DNA from 3 places in the Gordonia sp. Z-3 genome. Region 3 is predicted to be linked to each of the others. Evidence: predicted binding sites of a transcription regulator. Region 3 holds the regulator's gene; each other region holds the start of a gene.
What was found. Region 3 encodes LexA, which represses DNA repair genes until DNA is damaged. Its sites were predicted from a motif close to CGAACANNTGTTCG; they were not measured.

Region 1 (5,618 bases), on a different contig from region 3:
CACATGCTGACCGGTACCGACGACGATCGGCTCGGTGTGGACTACTACTCGGCAGACACCGTGCACGGGTTGCAGATCAACACGGTGTGGGACGGGCTGTTCCACACGTTCACCTGGCTGGCCGTGCTCATCGGCCTGGCATTGCTCTACAGCCGGGTCACCGACGCCCGCCGCCGGCTGTGGACGTCACGGGCACTGTGGGGTTGGGTTCTGGTCGGCTGGGGCATGTTCAACCTGGTCGAGGGAGTCATCGACCACCACATCCTGCGGATTCACCATGTCCGCAGCGGTGATCACCAACTGCTGTGGGATCTCGGGTTCCTGGTCCTGGGCGCGCTACTCGTTGTCGGCGGATGGTTATTGCAACGCACCGCTCGACCGGTTCCTGGCGTCGACTCACTCGCAGGACGATGAACACGCTGGCACATGGCGCCGAGACCGCAGTTCCCACCGGCACCATCGCTGTCCTGGTGCTGGCGGCATTTGCCGGGACCACATATGTTCTCGCTGCGCGGCGGCGCCACAGTGAGAACCGCGGCTGGGATCATTGGCGCACGGTCGGATTTCTGACCGGGTTGGCCTTACTGCTGGTCGCCGCCCGGCCGGCGACATCCGATGGGTTCGCCGACCACATGCTCGGCCACCTGCTCATCGGAATGTTTGCCCCGCTGGCGCTGGTGTTGTCTGCACCGTTGACCTTGCTGCTGCGATCTGTGCCGCCGTCGGTGGGCGCCGCGATCACTCGACTGTTCCGCTCCACACCGGCGCGTGTGATGACTCATCCGATCGTGTTGCTGACAGCCAACATCGGAGGTCTCGCGGCGCTGTACTTCACCGGCCTCTTCGGTCTCTCAGAGCGGAACAACCTCGTACATTCCGCGATTCATGTGCATTTCTTCGTGGTCGGATACCTGTTCGCCTGGATGATCGCCGGACCCGACCCCGGGCCACACCGGCCCGGCGTGCGGACCCGGCTCGTGGTACTCGGTGTGGCCATCTTCGGGCACGCCGTGATCGCACAGCTGCTCTACGCGGGATGGTTTGTCGCGATCGACGCCCCGGCCGCAGAGATCCGTGCCGGTGGCACGCTCATGTACTACTGGGGTGACATCGCCGAGATCCTGCTCGCACTGGCGCTTCTGGTGACCTGGCGGCCGGATCACCGCAGCAGGGCGGGCGCAGGTCGCGGCACGAGATCGAGTTCGAACCCCTTGGGCACCATGGTGAGTCGCTCGTCCACCGCGAGTTCGTAATCGGGGTCACCGGAGAGGTCGTATCGATGCAGGATGCGCGCGAGCACCAGTACCGATTCATGCAGCGCGAACTGGCGGCCGATACAGGCCCGCAACCCGGCACCGAACGGTTTGTAACTGTGCGCGGGACGCTTCTTGACGTTGGCCGGGAGGAATCGATCCGGGTCGTAGACCTCCGGATCGTCCCAGACGGACGGATCTCGGTGAACGAAGCCGAGCACGATGATCGCCCAGTCCTGCGGCCGCATCCGGTAGGCGTCGGCCAGCATGGTCTCGCCCCGCGGGCTGCGGGCGAAGGCCGGGACCGTCGGCCAAATGCGCAGTGCCTCATCCAGACATCGGCGTATGTAGCGAAACTTCGGAATCTGCTCGAAGGTCGGCACCGCGTCCGGGTCGTCACCGAGGATCTCGTCGGCCTCCTGTTGCGCCTTCGCCAGGCAATGCGGGTTCCGCGACAGGTAGTACAGCGTGAATGACAGCGCACCCGAGGTGGTTTCGTGGCCGGCCACCAGGAAAGTCAGGATCTGATATCGAATATTCAACGGTGACAGTCGCTCCCCGCTCTCCGGGTGAGAGGTGTTGAGCATGATGCCGAGCAGATCGTGATCGTCGGAGGATGCCGAACGTTCGGCGATGAGGTCGTCGAGCATCTTATCTACATACGTCTGCTGGCCCGCGTTGCGCCGATCGATGAGCCTGCCGAGCAGCGCGCCTCCGGGCGCCGTCAGCAGACCACCCTTGCGACGCCCGGTTTCCAATGCTCGGATCATGGCGCCGACAAACGGGTGCGGTTGCTGACTGGTGAAGGACCCGAAGTCGTGGCTGAACGCCGCACGACTCAGCGTTTCCATGGTCAGTTTCGTCATCGACTGCGTGACGTCCACCGGTCCGGCCTGCCGTTCCCAGAATGCGAAGAGTTCGTCTGCGGTGGCCAGCATGATCGGGTGATACGACTGCATTGCCGACTTGGTGAACGCGGGCATCAGCAGTTCGTGTGCAAGTTGCCAGTTGGGTTCGTCGTTCTCGGCGGTGAACAGTCCGTCGCCGGCGTATTGCCGCAGGGCAGTGATCGCCGGTGGCAGCGCCTTGCAGAACCGCGTCTCGTCGCAGAGCTCGGCGGCGAGCTCTGCACTAGACACGAACACGAAGTTCTGCCGAAAGATCCGCATCTCGAAGATGGGGCCGAGGTCGGCGCCCCACGCAAGCAAATCCAGGATGGGGTGTCTGGGGCTCGAGACTCCCAGGTCACCGATGAGCGGTTTGCGACGGCCGGCGTGCGGAAAGATTTGCCCCGACCAGTCGTTCTTCAGCGTCCTAACCACAGTTCGACCCTGCTCCCGGCGGATAGGCGTGTCAATCCATCCACGGATGGATTCTATCCGGGCGCACTCTTGACACACACAATAATAGAGAGCAGTCTCTGATAAATGATTGACCTGGATCTGGCACGTACGGTGCTTGACGCCCAGCCGTTCAGTCGCATGCTCGGCGCACGCCTGACTCACATCGGCGACGATGGCGTCACACTGGCGGTCGACGTCCGCGACGATCTGCGTCAGCAGTACGGCTACATCCACGGCGGGGTGCTGAGCTACCTCGCCGACAATGCACTGACCTACGCCGCCGCGCTCGGTCTCGGTCCGGATATCGTCACCAGCGGCTTCTCGATCGAGTACCTCTCGCCCGCACGCGACGGGCGTGAACTGGTCGCCCACGCGACACTTGTCCACGCGGGCCGAACCAAAGCCGTTGCGCGATGCGACATCAGCATCATCGGCGACGATGGGATACGGCGTGCGGTGGCCGCCGCGCAGGGAACGAGCATGGTCCGGGGCCGTGGGTCGAAAACCGCGCTTCAGCATTGACGAGATCCTCGACGCCGCACTCGAACTCGTCGTCGAGGACGGCCCAGCGGCGGCGACGGCATCCGCCGTCGCCCGTCGTATCGGGGCGCCGTCGGGGTCGGTCTATCACCGCTTCGCCAGCCGCGACGAGCTGATGGCCCGGCTATGGCTACGCTCCATCGCGCGATATCAGGAGGGCGTCGTCACCGCCTTGCGGCGCGACGATGCCACCGAGGCCGCCCGAGCCGCGGTCGCGCACTGTTTCGATTGGACGGCCGCGCATCCCGGGGAGTCCGCGCTGCTGCTGCAGTACGACAAGCAGGACCTGTTGCGCGCCTGGCCGGACACACTCGCCACAGAACTCCGAACGCACAATCACCAAACGCGCGAAGTAGTGCGGTCATATGCCCGACGCCGATACGGCTCATCCGATGCCGAGGTGATGGATCGGGTCACGTTCGCACTCGTCGACCTGCCATACGCGGCCGTACGACGACATCTCCCCGATCGCGGCCGGCCTGCAGAGTGGTTGCGCGACTTCACCTTACGGTCCGCCGAGGCGCTACTGGCCGAAGTTCCCACCAGGATTACGGACTCTTCGTAGCGCGAGGGCGGCGCGACTGCACGACCGCCCGGACTGTCCCGACATCCCGGAAAATTGACAGTTGCAGGCATCAAAGTTTGGCGCTACTCTCGAAGATACGTTCGAACGACGGTCGGGGGGCTACACAGTGTCGGGCACAGATCAGGTCAGTGAGGTGCAGCAACTGTATGCGCAGTTGCATGACCTTTTGGACCGTATCGATGCCGTCGATACCACCCCCGCCATGGATGACGCGGTGTTGGATGTGGCCGAACAACACGAACGTGCCCATCGTCGGATGAGTCTGATCGGGCATCGCCGGATGATGGACTGCAACGACCGCGGCGTGCCCGGCCAACTCGGCTACCGCCACATCGGCGAGATGATGGCCCACCATCTGCGTATCCCCGATCACCGCCGCCGCATGCGACACATGCGGGCCCTAACCGAATTCCGGTCCCTGCAGGGCGAACTCACCCCACCACGCTATGCGGGACTGGCCGCGGTGGTCGCCGACGGCGCCGCCACACCCGCCCACGTCGATGCCGTGTTGAAAGTGGTGAAGAAGATTCCCCGCTCGGTGCCACTCGACGTCGCCGAGAAGGCCGAGGCGATGTTGGCCGAGTTCGCCCGCACCCTCACACCGAAACAGATCCTGAAGGCCGGCGCCGAACTGTTGAGCCGCATCGACCCCGACGGCACCCTGGCCGATGAACGCGACCGCGCCCGGCGTCGTTCGGTACTCATCGGTGATCAAGACGACCAATCGATGAGCGAGATCGACGGTGCCCTCACACCCACCACCCGCGCCATGCTCGACGTGATCCTGGCGAAAATGGCCGCCCCCGGGATGAACAATCCCGACGACAAGGACTCCCCACGCGGCGCGACTCTCAACGCCGACATCGAGAAACTGAAAGAGGCAGCCGGGCGCGACAATCGATCCACCGGCCAACGCAACCACGACGCCCTCGAAGCCCTGTTCAAGCTGGTCCTCGACGGCGGTGTGCTCGGCAAGAGCCACCGCGGTCTGCCGCCACACATCATCGTCAAGGTCAACGAAACCGACCTGCGGGATCGTGCCGGCCTCGGGCACACCGCCACCGGCACCCAACTGCCCATCGCCGACATCATCGAGATGGCCGCCGAGGCGCACTTCCACCTCGCCGTGTTCAAAGATCACACCGCCCAGCCGCTGTACCTCGGCACCGCCAAACGCTTCGCCAACCGGGCGCAACGGTTGATGCACTTCGCCCAAGACGGCGGCGGCGGATGCTCCAAACCCGGCTGCTCCAATCCGAGCGCGATCGTCGAAATACATCACGCCGACAAAGATTGGGCCGACGGCGGCACCACCGACATCGACACCACCGCACCGGCCTGCCCACCACACAACCGGATGGTCGGCCCCAACCCCGGGCAATGGAGCACCCGCATCATCCGCCACGGCCGCGACGCCGGGCGAGCCGGATGGTCACTGAACCCACTCGACGGCAGCCCACCAGGACCACCCCAGGTCAACCGAGTCCACGAGGTCGGCGAACTGTTCGAACACTACCTCCGCAGCGGAACCATCACCGAGACACCACAACCCGCCGAAACCAAACCACCGGCTGCGGACGCGGCGGTTCGGCGCAAGCCGATCTCGCCGGCACGACTCGCCGCACGTACTCGACGACGAAAGCGCAAGCTGCGTCGAACAAGTCACCAGGCCCGACGACGATTGCTGGCCCGGGTGCGGTAGCTCGCGTGGTCCTCGCGCGCCCGTCGATCAACCGCGCGTGAAACTGCACGCGCGGTTGGTTGCTGGGCGCGCGAGAATTTTGCCGACGGTCACACCAGCGTCGCCAACTGCCGGATCGTTGCCACATCACGTGCGGTCACCATCAACATGGAAACGCCCGCGGCCTCCCACTGCTTGATCTGAGCACGCACCTC
Region 2 (5,618 bases), on a different contig from region 3:
ACGGCTTCGTCAACAAGTTCGAAGGCGACTCGGCGCTGGCGATCTTCGGCGCGCCGGTGGAACTCGACGACCCTGCCACGTCGGTACTGTCCGCGGCGCGTGACCTCGCCGATCGGTTGGAGGACGAACTCGACATCGGGTGGGGAATGGGTATCTCCTACGGAACGGTGTTCGCCGGCAACATCGGCGCCGAGACCCGTTACGAGTACACGGTGATCGGCGACGCGGTGAACGAAAGCGCGCGGTTGTCGGATCTGGCCAAACAGTCCGGCAGCTCGGTGATGGCGTCGGGTGCGGCGCTGGCCTGCGCCACCGACGACGAGGCAGGTGAGTGGATTCCGGTGGGGACACGGTCACTGCGCGGTCGCAGTGAGCCGACTCAGGTGTTCGCGCCGCGCTCGATTGCCACGCGCCCGCCGGGAATCTCGATCGGCACGGTGGTGGCCGGTCTGCTCCGGCCGGCGCGCCGGGTCACCGGGCAGTTGTGATCGCTCGTTGACGACGTTGGTCGGAGGCCATAGCGTCGCTGGCAGTCAGCGCACAGCATCGATGGGGAGGCATGATGAGCAAGTGGACGACCGCGGACATCCCGGATCAGACCGGGCGCCGGTTCGTGGTGACCGGAGCCAACAGCGGTCTGGGGGCCGAGACGGCGAAAGCGTTGGCAAAGGCCGGTGCCACCGTGACCTTGGCGTGCCGCAATGTCAACAAGGCACAGCCGGTGGCAGCCGAAATCGGTCCGAATGCGACTGTGGCACAGTTGGATCTGGCTGATCTGGCATCGGTACGGACGTTCGCCGACAGCTGCGATGGTGCCGACGTGCTGATCAACAATGCCGGGGTCATGGCGATTCCGATGCGCCGCACCGCCGATGGATTCGAGATGCAGATGGGCACCAATCATCTCGGACACTTTGCGTTGACCGCGCTGCTACTGCCCAAGATCGCCGACCGAGTGGTCACGCTCTCGTCATCCATGCATCAGATCGGACGCATAGACCTCGATGATCTGAACTGGGAGGCGCGCAGATACCGCCGGTGGCGTGCGTACGGGGACTCAAAGATGGCGAATCTGATGTTCGGCAAGGAGTTGTCCGAGCGGCTCGCCGCGGCGGGGTCGTCGACGAGCTCGATGATCGCGCATCCCGGTTACGCGGCCACAGAGCTACAGGGGCGATCGGAGACGGTCGAGGACGTGTTCATGAAGTTCGGCAACAAGATCTTCGCGCAGAGTGCCGCCGAGGGTGCGCTGCCCACGCTGTACGCCGCGACATCGCCGGACGCCACAAACGGCACCTTTTACGGTCCGACCGAGATGTTCGGCAGCCGCGGGGCCCCGGGTGTCTCCGGATACCACAAGCGTGCTGACGACGCCGGTGTTCGAGACAAGCTGTGGACGATGTCCGAACAGCTCACGAAGACCGACTTCGTGGCCTGAGGAACGAGGCGCCAGCCGAGTGTCACGAAGGGCAGCCGCGCCTACTGGACGTCGAAGGTGATCGCGTTCGAGGCGCCGGAGATGGTGTCGGTGACGCTGATCGAGTACGACCCCGGAGCGCGCAGCGTGTAGGGCTTGACCGACGTGCAATCCTGCGTGCTGAAGAGCTGCGCCTTCTTCGGCACCTTCGGCCCGCTCAACCGGATCTGCATCGCGCATTCGTCGCCGTCGACGACGGGCCCGGCATCGATCGTCGAGTTGTAGCGGACGCCGAGTCGTGAGTTCCGGGGATACACACCCGGGCTGATCGGTTGCGTGTTCGGCGCGTACACCCAGACGTTGATCGACCTCACCCCGTTGGGGGCGTTGTCGCGTCCCAGCTTGCCGTAGTGCTCGATCTTGTCGCCCGAGGAGCCGAGCGCTGAACTACCGGCATCGAGCAGATCCGAACTGCCCGCACTCCCGGAACCGGAACTGCCTGCGCTGCCGAAGACGGAGTCCTGTGGAGCGGCGAGGGCGGGTGCGGCGGAGATTGCGATGGCCACCGCCGCCGATCCGACGGCGAGCGCGGACAAGCGCGACTTGAGACTCACTGACAACCCCCCGATGCGTGGACCTTCTCGTCGATTCAACCACCACCGACCGTGACCATGTTGGCGGGGCGACAAGAACGGGTGAATTTCGGTTGCGCCGATCACCACACGCCGCGGGGGCGGAACTGGACGCTGATGCGTGGGCCGACCCCGGAGGCCTTCGGTACCGCGTGCTCCCAGGTGCGCTGGCAGCTGCCGCCCATCACCAGCAGGTCACCGGGGCCCACCACGAAGCGCACCGACGGGCCGCCGGCGCGTGGACGCAGCAGCAACGGCCGGGGTGAGCCCAACGACACGATCGCCACCATGGTGTCCTCGTGTGAGCCCCGCCCGATCCGGTCGCCGTGCCAGGCAACGCTGTCGGAACCATCCCGGTAGAGGCACAGGCCCGCGGTGGCGAACCCTTCGGGTAACTCGCGGCGGTAATGGCCGCTGAGTGCGTCACGTGCGGCGACGAGCATCGGGTCGGGAAACGATTCGGCGGAATGGTAGGTCGCGACCAGCCGCGGGACGTCGACCACCCGGTCGTACATGCGTCGTCGCTCGGCGCGCCATGCAGTGGCCGTGTGTAGGCGGTCAAAGAGTGCGGCCGAACCGGCGACCCATCCGGGACGTAGATCCACCCACGCGCCGTCCGACAGCACGTGTCGGGACGTGCGGTCGAGCGAGCGCAACTCCGTGTCGGTCGACTGGTCGAACAGCGACCACTGCATACCTGCGGTCATGAACGCGAGCATACCGACTCATGCGAACGCGTGTTCGATATTGTGCGCGTCACGGCGGTGCGCGGAGGGAGGCATTCGACACTCTGGCGACGGACTCGGTGGCGAAATCCGACATTTGTTGTTATCCAGTAACAAGTGGTAGTCACTAACACCTTTGACTGCCGGCGATCCGCCGATCCGAGAGGGAGACGATGGCCTCAATGCTGTTCCGAGTCGGAAGATTCTGCTTCCGACACAAATGGTGGGTGATCGCGACGTGGCTGCTCGCCGCCGTCACGGTGGCCGGTTTGGTGGGCGCGCTGAGCCCGAAGTTCGCGAAGGACTTCAGCCTGCCGGGTACCGACTCCGGTACCGCCACCTCGCAGATCGAGGAATACTTCCCGCAGGTCATGGAGCAGCAGTCGCAAGCGTCGACCAGCGTGCTCGTGGCCGCCGACGACGGGCTGGCCGCGCACACCGATCAGATCAACGCGCTGGTCGAGGACCTCAAGTCACTGCCCGATCTGACCGATGCGAGCACCGTGGTCAACCCGGTGGTGGCCGCGCAGGCCAACCCGACCATCGGCGCGTCGGTCCTCGGCGACGAAGGTCGGGTGGGCCTGATCCAGATCCGCCAGAACATCGAGATCATGGATCTCACCGTCGAGGAGAAGGAGCAGCTGCAGGAGATCCTCGCCCAGCACAGTGGTGATGGCCTGCAGGTGGAGGCCACCGGCTCGCTCATGCAGGTCATGGAGGCCGGTGGGACTGCCGAGCTGATCGGTTTCGCGGTCGCCTTTGTGGTCATGATCGTCGCGTTCGGTGCGCTCGTGGCGGCATTCATCCCGCTGGTCACCGGCCTGGTGGGCGTGATGATCACCATCATGCTGCTCACGCTGTCGGCGGAGTTCCTCAGCATCAACGAGACCGCTACCGCGATCGTCACCATGCTCGGCATCGCCGTCTCGATCGACTACGCGCTGTTCATCGTGTCCCGCTACCGGACCGAGCGCATGCGGGGTGGTGAGCCCGCCGATGCGGCCGGCCGAGCGGTCGGCACTGCCGGATCGGCCGTCGTCTTCGCCGGCCTCACCGTGATCATCGCCGTCGCAGCCCTGATGGTCATCGGCATCCCGCTGATCACCCAGATGGGTATGGGCGCCGCGGTCGCCGTGTTCATGGCGGTGGTCGCAGCTCTCACGTTGATCCCGGCGCTGCTCGGCGCGGTCGGCCGATTCGCCTTCACCCCGCGCATACCGTGGATCAAGCACGCTGAGGAGAGTGCGACCTTCGATACCGTGGGCGTCAAAGTCGGTCGCAGAGTGGTCAATCGGCCGATCCCGTTCATCGTCGCGGGGCTCGCCGTGCTGGCTCTGGCCGCGATCCCGATGTCCAAGATGGAACTCGGCATGTCGCTGACCAGCGACGACGAGGCGCAGGCGCAGACCTTGCTGCAGCGCGGTTTCGGTGAGGGCATCAACGGGCCGCTGCTGGTGGTGCTGCACACCGAAGACGGTGACGTCAGCGCTGCGGCCGACAGTGCCGTGGAACATATCGCGACGCTCGACGACGTGGCCAACGCCGCCACGCTCACCTGGATGGGTAACGGAACACCGCAGCCACAGGTGGGAGCGGACACCGCACTCATCTCGGTGACGCCGATCAGCGCGCCATCGGATGCCGCAACGCACGATCTGATGGAGACGATCCGCGACTACGCGCCCACCGCCGAAGCCGCCGGGGTGGAACTGCATGTCGGTGGGCAGACGGCGATCCTGTCGGATCTGTCGGCCAAGCTCGACAGTGCGCTGATCCCGTATCTGGTGGTCGTGGTCGGGCTGGCATTCCTGATCATGATCGGCGTCTTCCGCTCGATCTGGGTGCCCCTGATCGGCACCCTCGGCTTCATCTTCTCCGTGCTCGCCACCTTCGGCATGACGGTGCTCTTCTTCCAGGAAGGCGCACTGGGCCTGATCGACAACACCAAGCCCATCCTGTCGTTCCTGCCTATCTTCCTGATCGGCGTGGTGTTCGGCCTGGCGATGGATTATCAGGTGTTCCTGGTGACCCGAATGCGCGAGGAGTACATCCATGGGATGTCAGCCAAGGACGCCATCATCGCCGGATACCGGCACGGTGCGCGTGTGGTCACCTCCGCCGCGATCATCATGATCAGCGTGTTCGCCGCGTTCATGCTGGCGCCTGACACCACGGCCAAGATGCTCGGCTTCTCGCTTGCGGTGGCAGTGGCGTTCGACGCCTTCATCATCCGGATGATGGTGGTGCCGGCGATCATCGCTCTGCTGGGTGATCGCGCCTGGGGGCTGCCGAAGTGGTTGGATCGTCTTGTGGTGAACTTCGACATCGAGGGTGGTGCGGTCCGCGACCGCGGGCTCGAACACCTCGATGCCGACAACGAGCGGCAGGCGGTCGCCCCGGCGACCTGATCAGGGAGGTCACCGACAAATGGCCACACCGACGACGTCCCCGGGCTGCGGCCCGGGGCGTCGGATCGGTTTGCGGGAGAAGAACAAGATTCGCACCCGCAAAGCGATCCGCGACGCGGCGATGAAGCTGTTCGCCGAGTACGGCTACACCCACACGACAGTTGAGCAGATCGCGCGCGAGGCAGAGGTCTCTCACACCACGTTCTTCCGGTACTTCGCCTCCAAGGAGCAGGTCGTCATCTCCGACGATCTGGAGGAAGCTCGGCACGACGCAATCGCCGCCATCCCGCCCGGGCTGGGGCATTTCGATCTGCTGCGCCGGTTGATCGGACAGATGTTCCGCATCGGGACCGCCGACGAGTGGGTGAGCAACTCCGCACGCATGCGGCTGATCCAGTCCGAGCCGACGCTGCGAACCGCCTACCAGATCGAAAGC
Region 3 (5,618 bases):
TGCGACATCAGGCGTTCGTCGATGCCCTGTTCGCCGACGACCGGCGTCGCGCCGGGACGTACGGCGCCACCATGGACGCGCTGGAGGTGTCCGTTGCGTTCCAGCACAGCGAGATCGCGGCGGACGGTCTCGCTCGTCACGTCGAACAGCGAGGCCAAAGCGGTGACCGAGGCGCGGCCGTTGACCCGTACCTGGTTGGCGATCGCCTGCTGACGTTCTTCCGCGTACACGATGTCCTCGTCTGTTGATTTGATTGGCTTTGGATGTGGGTATATCTGTGTTTACGCCTGTTTATGTTGACAAGTCAAGGTTTTCTTGTAACTTGGATCACAACGGTGACCAGTAGATCGTGGCGGCACACCGTGGCCCAGCCCGTCGGACAAGTGAGGATCTCGGTGGAGCACACACACGTACTGAACGGAACGCCGGTCGTCGGCGGACACGCCTACGGGCCCGCGATCTGGCCGGGTGAGCGTCCGGTGTACGACCCGGCCGTCGCCGCCCCCGTCCTCGAGGACGAACGCGACGTGGAGATCAAGCGGTTCACCGACGCGGCGGCCGCGGTCGCGGGGAGGCTGCGGGAGCGGGCATCACACGCCTCGGGTGCCGCGGCGGAGGTATTGTCGGCGACGGCGGGTCTCGCCGAGGACCGCGGGTGGACCGGCGCGGCCTCGAAACTCATCACGACAGGGACGGCAGCGCCGGCGGCAGCGGTCGCCGCGACCGACCAGTTCGCGGCGATGTTCACCAAACTCGGCGGCCTCATGGCCGAGCGCGTCACGGATCTCAACGATGTCCGGGACCGCGTGGTCGCCGAACTACTGGGAGTCCCCGAACCCGGGGTTCCGGAACCCGCCGAACCGTCTGTGCTGTTGGCCGACGATCTTGCTCCGGCCGACACGGCGGGACTGGACCCGACAAAGGTCACCGCGCTGGTCACACGGCTGGGCGGCCCGACCAGTCACACCGCGATCATCGCGCGACAACTCGGGATTCCGTGTGTGGTGGCGGTATCCGGCCTCGGTGAGGTGGCCGCCGGGACGACGGTGCTGGTCGACGGTACCGCGGGCACCCTGGAGGTCGAGCCGGATCCCGACGACGCCGCCGCGCGCGTGGCCGAGAGCCGGCGGATGGCGGAATTGGTGGCGGCCTGGGCCGGACCGGGAGTGACCGCCGACGGGCGACCGATCGCGGTCCTCGCCAATGTCGCCGATGGCACGTCGGCCCGGTCGGCGACCTCCCACCCGGTAGAGGGTGTCGGCCTGTTCCGCACGGAGTTGGCGTTTCTCGACCGCGCGGACGAGCCCTCGGTGGAGGAGCAGACGCGGCTCTATCGCGAGGTGCTCGACGCCTTCGAGGGGCGCAAGGTGGTGATCCGGACCCTCGATGCGGGCTCCGACAAGCCGCTGAAGTTCGTCACGCAGATCGAGGAGACCAATCCGGCTCTCGGCGTGCGTGGCAACCGGATCGTCGATGCTCATCCGGGCATCCGGGCGGCCCAGCTCGACGCGATCGCGGCAGCCGCCGACGGAGGTCAACCGACGCCGTGGGTGATGGCGCCGATGATCGCCTCGGCGACCGAGGCCGCGGAGTTCGCCGGGGAGGTACGCCGACGCGGACTGATCGCCGGTGTGATGATCGAGGTGCCGGCGGCAGCGATTCTCGCCGAATCGATCCTGGCGGAGGTCGACTTCGTGTCGATCGGAACCAACGACCTGACCCAGTACACGATGGCCGCCGACCGGATGTCGGCGGAGCTCGCCGCTCTCACCGATCCCTGGCAGCCCGCGGTGCTCACCCTTATCGCCGGCGTGGCGCGTGCCGGTCAGGCCGCCGACAAACCCGTTGGGGTCTGCGGCGAGGCGGCAGCCGATCCGTTGCTCGCGTGTGTGCTGGTCGGACTCGGGGTCACGTCCCTGTCGACTGCGCCCGCGGCCTCGGCCGCGGTCGGCGCCAGGCTCGCGGAGGTGACCGTCGAGCAATGTCGTGCGGCCGCCGAGGCTGCCCTGGCGACGGCGGAACCCGCCGCGGCTCGTGCTGCTGCGACTGCGGTGCTGGCCGGCGCAGTGGTCGGCTGAGCGGCCGGCCCGCTCGGTTTCAGACCCGGCGCATCACGGTGACGACCTTGCCGAGAATGGCGGCGTCATCGCCCGAGATCGGGTCGAACAGATCGTTGTGCGGCATCAGCCAGACGTGGCCGTCCTTGCGCTTGAAGGTCTTGACCGTGGCCTCGCCGTCGATCATCGCTGCCACGATGTCGCCGTTGTCGGCGACACTCTGCTGGCGTACGACCACCCAGTCGCCGTCGCAGATCGCCGCGTCGATCATCGACTCGCCGACCACGCGGAGCAGGAACAGTGAGCCCTCACCTACGAGTTCGCGGGGTAGCGGGAACACGTCCTCGACGGCTTCCTCGGCGAGAATGGGTCCACCCGCGGCGATCCGGCCGAGGACCGGTACGAACGTCGGGGTGGGCAGCTGCGCGCCATCGCCGGATGCGGCCGTACCGCCCGGTGGGATGTGCTGGTCGCCGTCTTGGATGTTGACCGCGCGTGGGCGGTTGTGGTCGCGCTTGAGTAGACCTTTGCGTTCCAGGGTCCGCAGCTGGTGGGCCACCGACGACGTCGAGGTGAGGCCGACGGCATCGCCGATCTCCCGGATGCTCGGCGGATAACCGCGCTCGCGGACCGAGGCGCGGATGTACTCGAGCACGCCTCGCTGACGAGGGGTCAGGCTAGCCTCGACGACTTCCGGATCGGCGACCGCGCTATCCGATGCCTCCGGATCGGCTCCGGTCGGCGCCTGCGCCTCGGGTTTCGGCTTGCTGCTGATCCCGCGGGACGCGCCGCGCCGCCCGCCGGCTTTGTCGCTCATCGGTCGAGTCCTTCCTGTCGCCGAAACCGGCAGCGGCCGATTACGGGTTGCCGGTCTGGATCGAAAAACTGCTGGTCTGTTCGGGGAAACTGCTCGGCTGGTTCGGAACTGCTGTTCAGGGCCCATCCACGCACGTCACCATGTCGCCGACAGTAGCCGAACATTTCGACATGTTCAAACATGTGTTCGACGTGTGTCGAGACATTGTCGGACCCACGTGCTACAAATCGAACATGCGTTCTCTCGAACACATGAGCGACGTGCGTTCGAGAGGCGCCCGAGGTTCGATCCGACTCGTTCCCAGGAGGACACGATGAGCACAGCGACCCTTCATCGGCAGACGCAGTACGCACCGGCTGCGCCCCCGATGCACCCGGCATCCGGGCGCCCTGCAGACGTCCCGACGCGCGACAGAGTCCCGGCCGGGCATGTCTCCCGACCGCGGCGGCGGGGGCGATATGACTCCACCGGGCCCACGAGGCGTCGACCGGGCGGGTCCGGTGCCCCGGCGGCACGGGTGTCGGGGACGAGCTGTGCGTCGCCGGGAGTCGACCGTAGGTTCGTGCGTCGACGCGCGACGGCCGCAGCCGTGGTGCTCGGTGGGGCGCTCGCGGTGCTGGTGTGGGCGGTCGCCATCGTCGGCTCCAACTATGCCGCGTCGGTGAAACCGAGCCCTACCGGGACCGAGGTGGTCCACGTGCGGCAGGGTGATTCGTTGAGCTCCATCGCCGATCGCATCGCGCCGGATGTGCCACGCCAGGCCGTCATCGAGCAGATCGTCGAACGCAACAAACTCGCCGGCTCCGGCCTGCGGGTGGGGCAGGCTTTGATCGCACCCGCATACAGCTGAGGGCCTGACGGTATCCTCGATGGCACAGGGTCCGGCCGGGAACCGGCACGGCGTGACGGGTGACCGGTGCGCCGGTGTGTCCAGAGACGTGCGTGAGGACGACATGCGCTGCCCGTTTTGCAAGAACGAAGACACCAAGGTCATCGACTCGCGTGTCGCCGACGAGGGGCAGGCGATCCGACGGCGCCGTTCGTGTGCGGAGTGCCGTCGCCGATTCTCCACCGTCGAGAGTGCCGTGCTGTCGGTCGCCAAACGCAACGGGGTCACCGAGCCGTTCAGTCGGGAGAAGGTGATGCGCGGGGTTCGTCGGGCCTGCCAGGGCCGAGACGTCGCCGAGGACGCGCTCGCCAAGTTGGCCCAGCAGGTCGAGGATGCGGTCCGCGCATCGGGATCGGCCGAGATTCCCAGCAATGAGGTGGGGTTGGCGATCCTCGGTCCGCTGCGTGATCTCGACGAGGTGGCCTATCTGCGCTTCGCCTCGGTCTACCGGTCATTCGACTCGCTGGAGGACTTTCAGCGAGAGATCGACGACCTGCAGGGCAATCTCACCCACCGCTCCGAGGCCGATTCCGGGGTGGTTGATGAGCGGGTCAGCGTCACCGACGGTCTCAACTGAACTGATCGAGGGCGCGGATCGCCCGCTTCTCCGAGATCGGCCGTGCGGTGCCCAACCGCTGCGCGAACAGTCCGACCCGCAGTTCCTCGACAAGCCAGTGCGCGTGTTCGTCGAACGCATCCCGGCGCGCCGCAGCGAGGTGCGTTGCACGCTGATTCCAATGCGTCACAACACGATCGATGGATGCCAGGGCGGTACTGTCGCGGCCGGCAGCTGCGGGCAACTCCGTGAGGCGAACGGTTGCGGCTTCGAGGTAGCGCGGCACATGGACAAGGCGGTCGTGCGGGGTCGCGACGACGAATCCGTCGAAGACCAGATTGTCCAACTGCTCGGCGACGTCATCGGCGGCCACCGAGCCGCTGAGCCGGTCCATCTGCGCGCGCAGCGGGGCCACGCGGCGGAGCACGTCAACGCTCAGGGTGAAGTAATCGGGAGCCTGTTGCGCCACCCGGGGGCGCAGATCGTCGCGGAGTCGCCGGAATTCGGTCGCCGATCGCACGGCACGAAGGTTCCGGTCTGCCGCGAGGTCGCGGATGGCGCGTCGGGTGCAGTCGCCCACGAGATGTTCGACATCGCGGTAGGGGCTCTGACTCATCGCCAACCGACCGGCGGCATCAAGGGTCGCGGTGATCTTGCGGGTCAGCGGTGGGATGGTCAGGTCGAGGAGTGCCACCACCGCTGCGCTGTGACGGCGGTCGCGTTCGGCCTCGGTGCTCAGCTCGACACGGGTCACCCCAACCGTCCGGCCGGCTGCGTCACGAACAGCGTCGAGTCCCACATAATGGGTGATCTGCTGTCCGGCAACAGTTGTCGTCACCGTGGGCGGTAGCTCGCCGATGCCGGTGGCGGTCCAGTCCGTGACGACCTCGACGGGCCGGGCGGCCTCGTGCGACCCGTCGAACTCCTGCTTCAGCCGGTGCAGCGACTTCCCGGTCGTGAGCACGGTGCCGTCACGGTCGACCACGGCAAAATTCATCGTGAGGTGGGGTGGAATCCGCTCGGGTGCGAAGTCGTCGGGAGACACCGTCATGGTCGTGATCGTCGACAGTTCGCGGGCGAGGCCGGCGACGAGGGGCTCGGCGCGCGGTGTCAATCGGGACAACGCGAGATCGGCGAAACGCTGCGCCGGCGCCATCGACTTGCGTAGCGACTTGGGGAGTGACCGGACGAGTTCGGTCGCGAGCTCGCTGCGCAGGCCCGGAACCGACCAGTCGAAGCCTGCCGGCCGCACATGGTCGAGCAGCGGCCGCGGGATCACCACGGTGACACCGTCATCGG

Region 1: the regulator LexA is predicted to act here: its motif matches at 3,792-3,805, upstream of VX037_RS13185 (HNH endonuclease signature motif containing protein).
Region 2: the regulator LexA is predicted to act here: its motif matches at 2,780-2,793, upstream of VX037_RS03430 (alpha-ketoglutarate-dependent dioxygenase AlkB).

The regions. Positions count from the first base shown of each region.
Region 1 is NZ_JAZARS010000010.1:17,265-22,882, reverse strand. Features, by position in the region: gene VX037_RS13210 (DUF2243 domain-containing protein) at 1-414, shown strand, start outside; gene VX037_RS13205 (cytochrome c oxidase assembly protein) at 411-1,253, shown strand; gene VX037_RS13200 (cytochrome P450) at 1,160-2,575, opposite strand; gene VX037_RS13195 (PaaI family thioesterase) at 2,681-3,118, shown strand; gene VX037_RS13190 (TetR/AcrR family transcriptional regulator) at 3,090-3,701, shown strand; gene VX037_RS13185 (HNH endonuclease signature motif containing protein) at 3,856-5,424, shown strand; gene VX037_RS13180 (LLM class F420-dependent oxidoreductase) at 5,514-5,618, opposite strand, start outside.
Region 2 is NZ_JAZARS010000002.1:312,205-317,822, reverse strand. Features, by position in the region: gene VX037_RS03445 (adenylate/guanylate cyclase domain-containing protein) at 1-488, shown strand, start outside; gene VX037_RS03440 (oxidoreductase) at 563-1,438, shown strand; gene VX037_RS03435 (hypothetical protein) at 1,480-2,031, opposite strand; gene VX037_RS03430 (alpha-ketoglutarate-dependent dioxygenase AlkB) at 2,133-2,756, opposite strand; gene VX037_RS03425 (MMPL family transporter) at 2,948-5,182, shown strand; gene VX037_RS03420 (TetR family transcriptional regulator) at 5,202-5,618, shown strand, end outside.
Region 3 is NZ_JAZARS010000003.1:92,089-97,706, forward strand. Features, by position in the region: gene VX037_RS04080 (DeoR/GlpR family DNA-binding transcription regulator) at 1-230, opposite strand, end outside; gene ptsP (phosphoenolpyruvate--protein phosphotransferase) at 396-2,078, shown strand; gene lexA (transcriptional repressor LexA) at 2,098-2,874, opposite strand; gene VX037_RS04095 (LysM peptidoglycan-binding domain-containing protein) at 3,437-3,724, shown strand; gene nrdR (transcriptional regulator NrdR) at 3,828-4,340, shown strand; gene hrpA (ATP-dependent RNA helicase HrpA) at 4,333-5,618, opposite strand, start outside.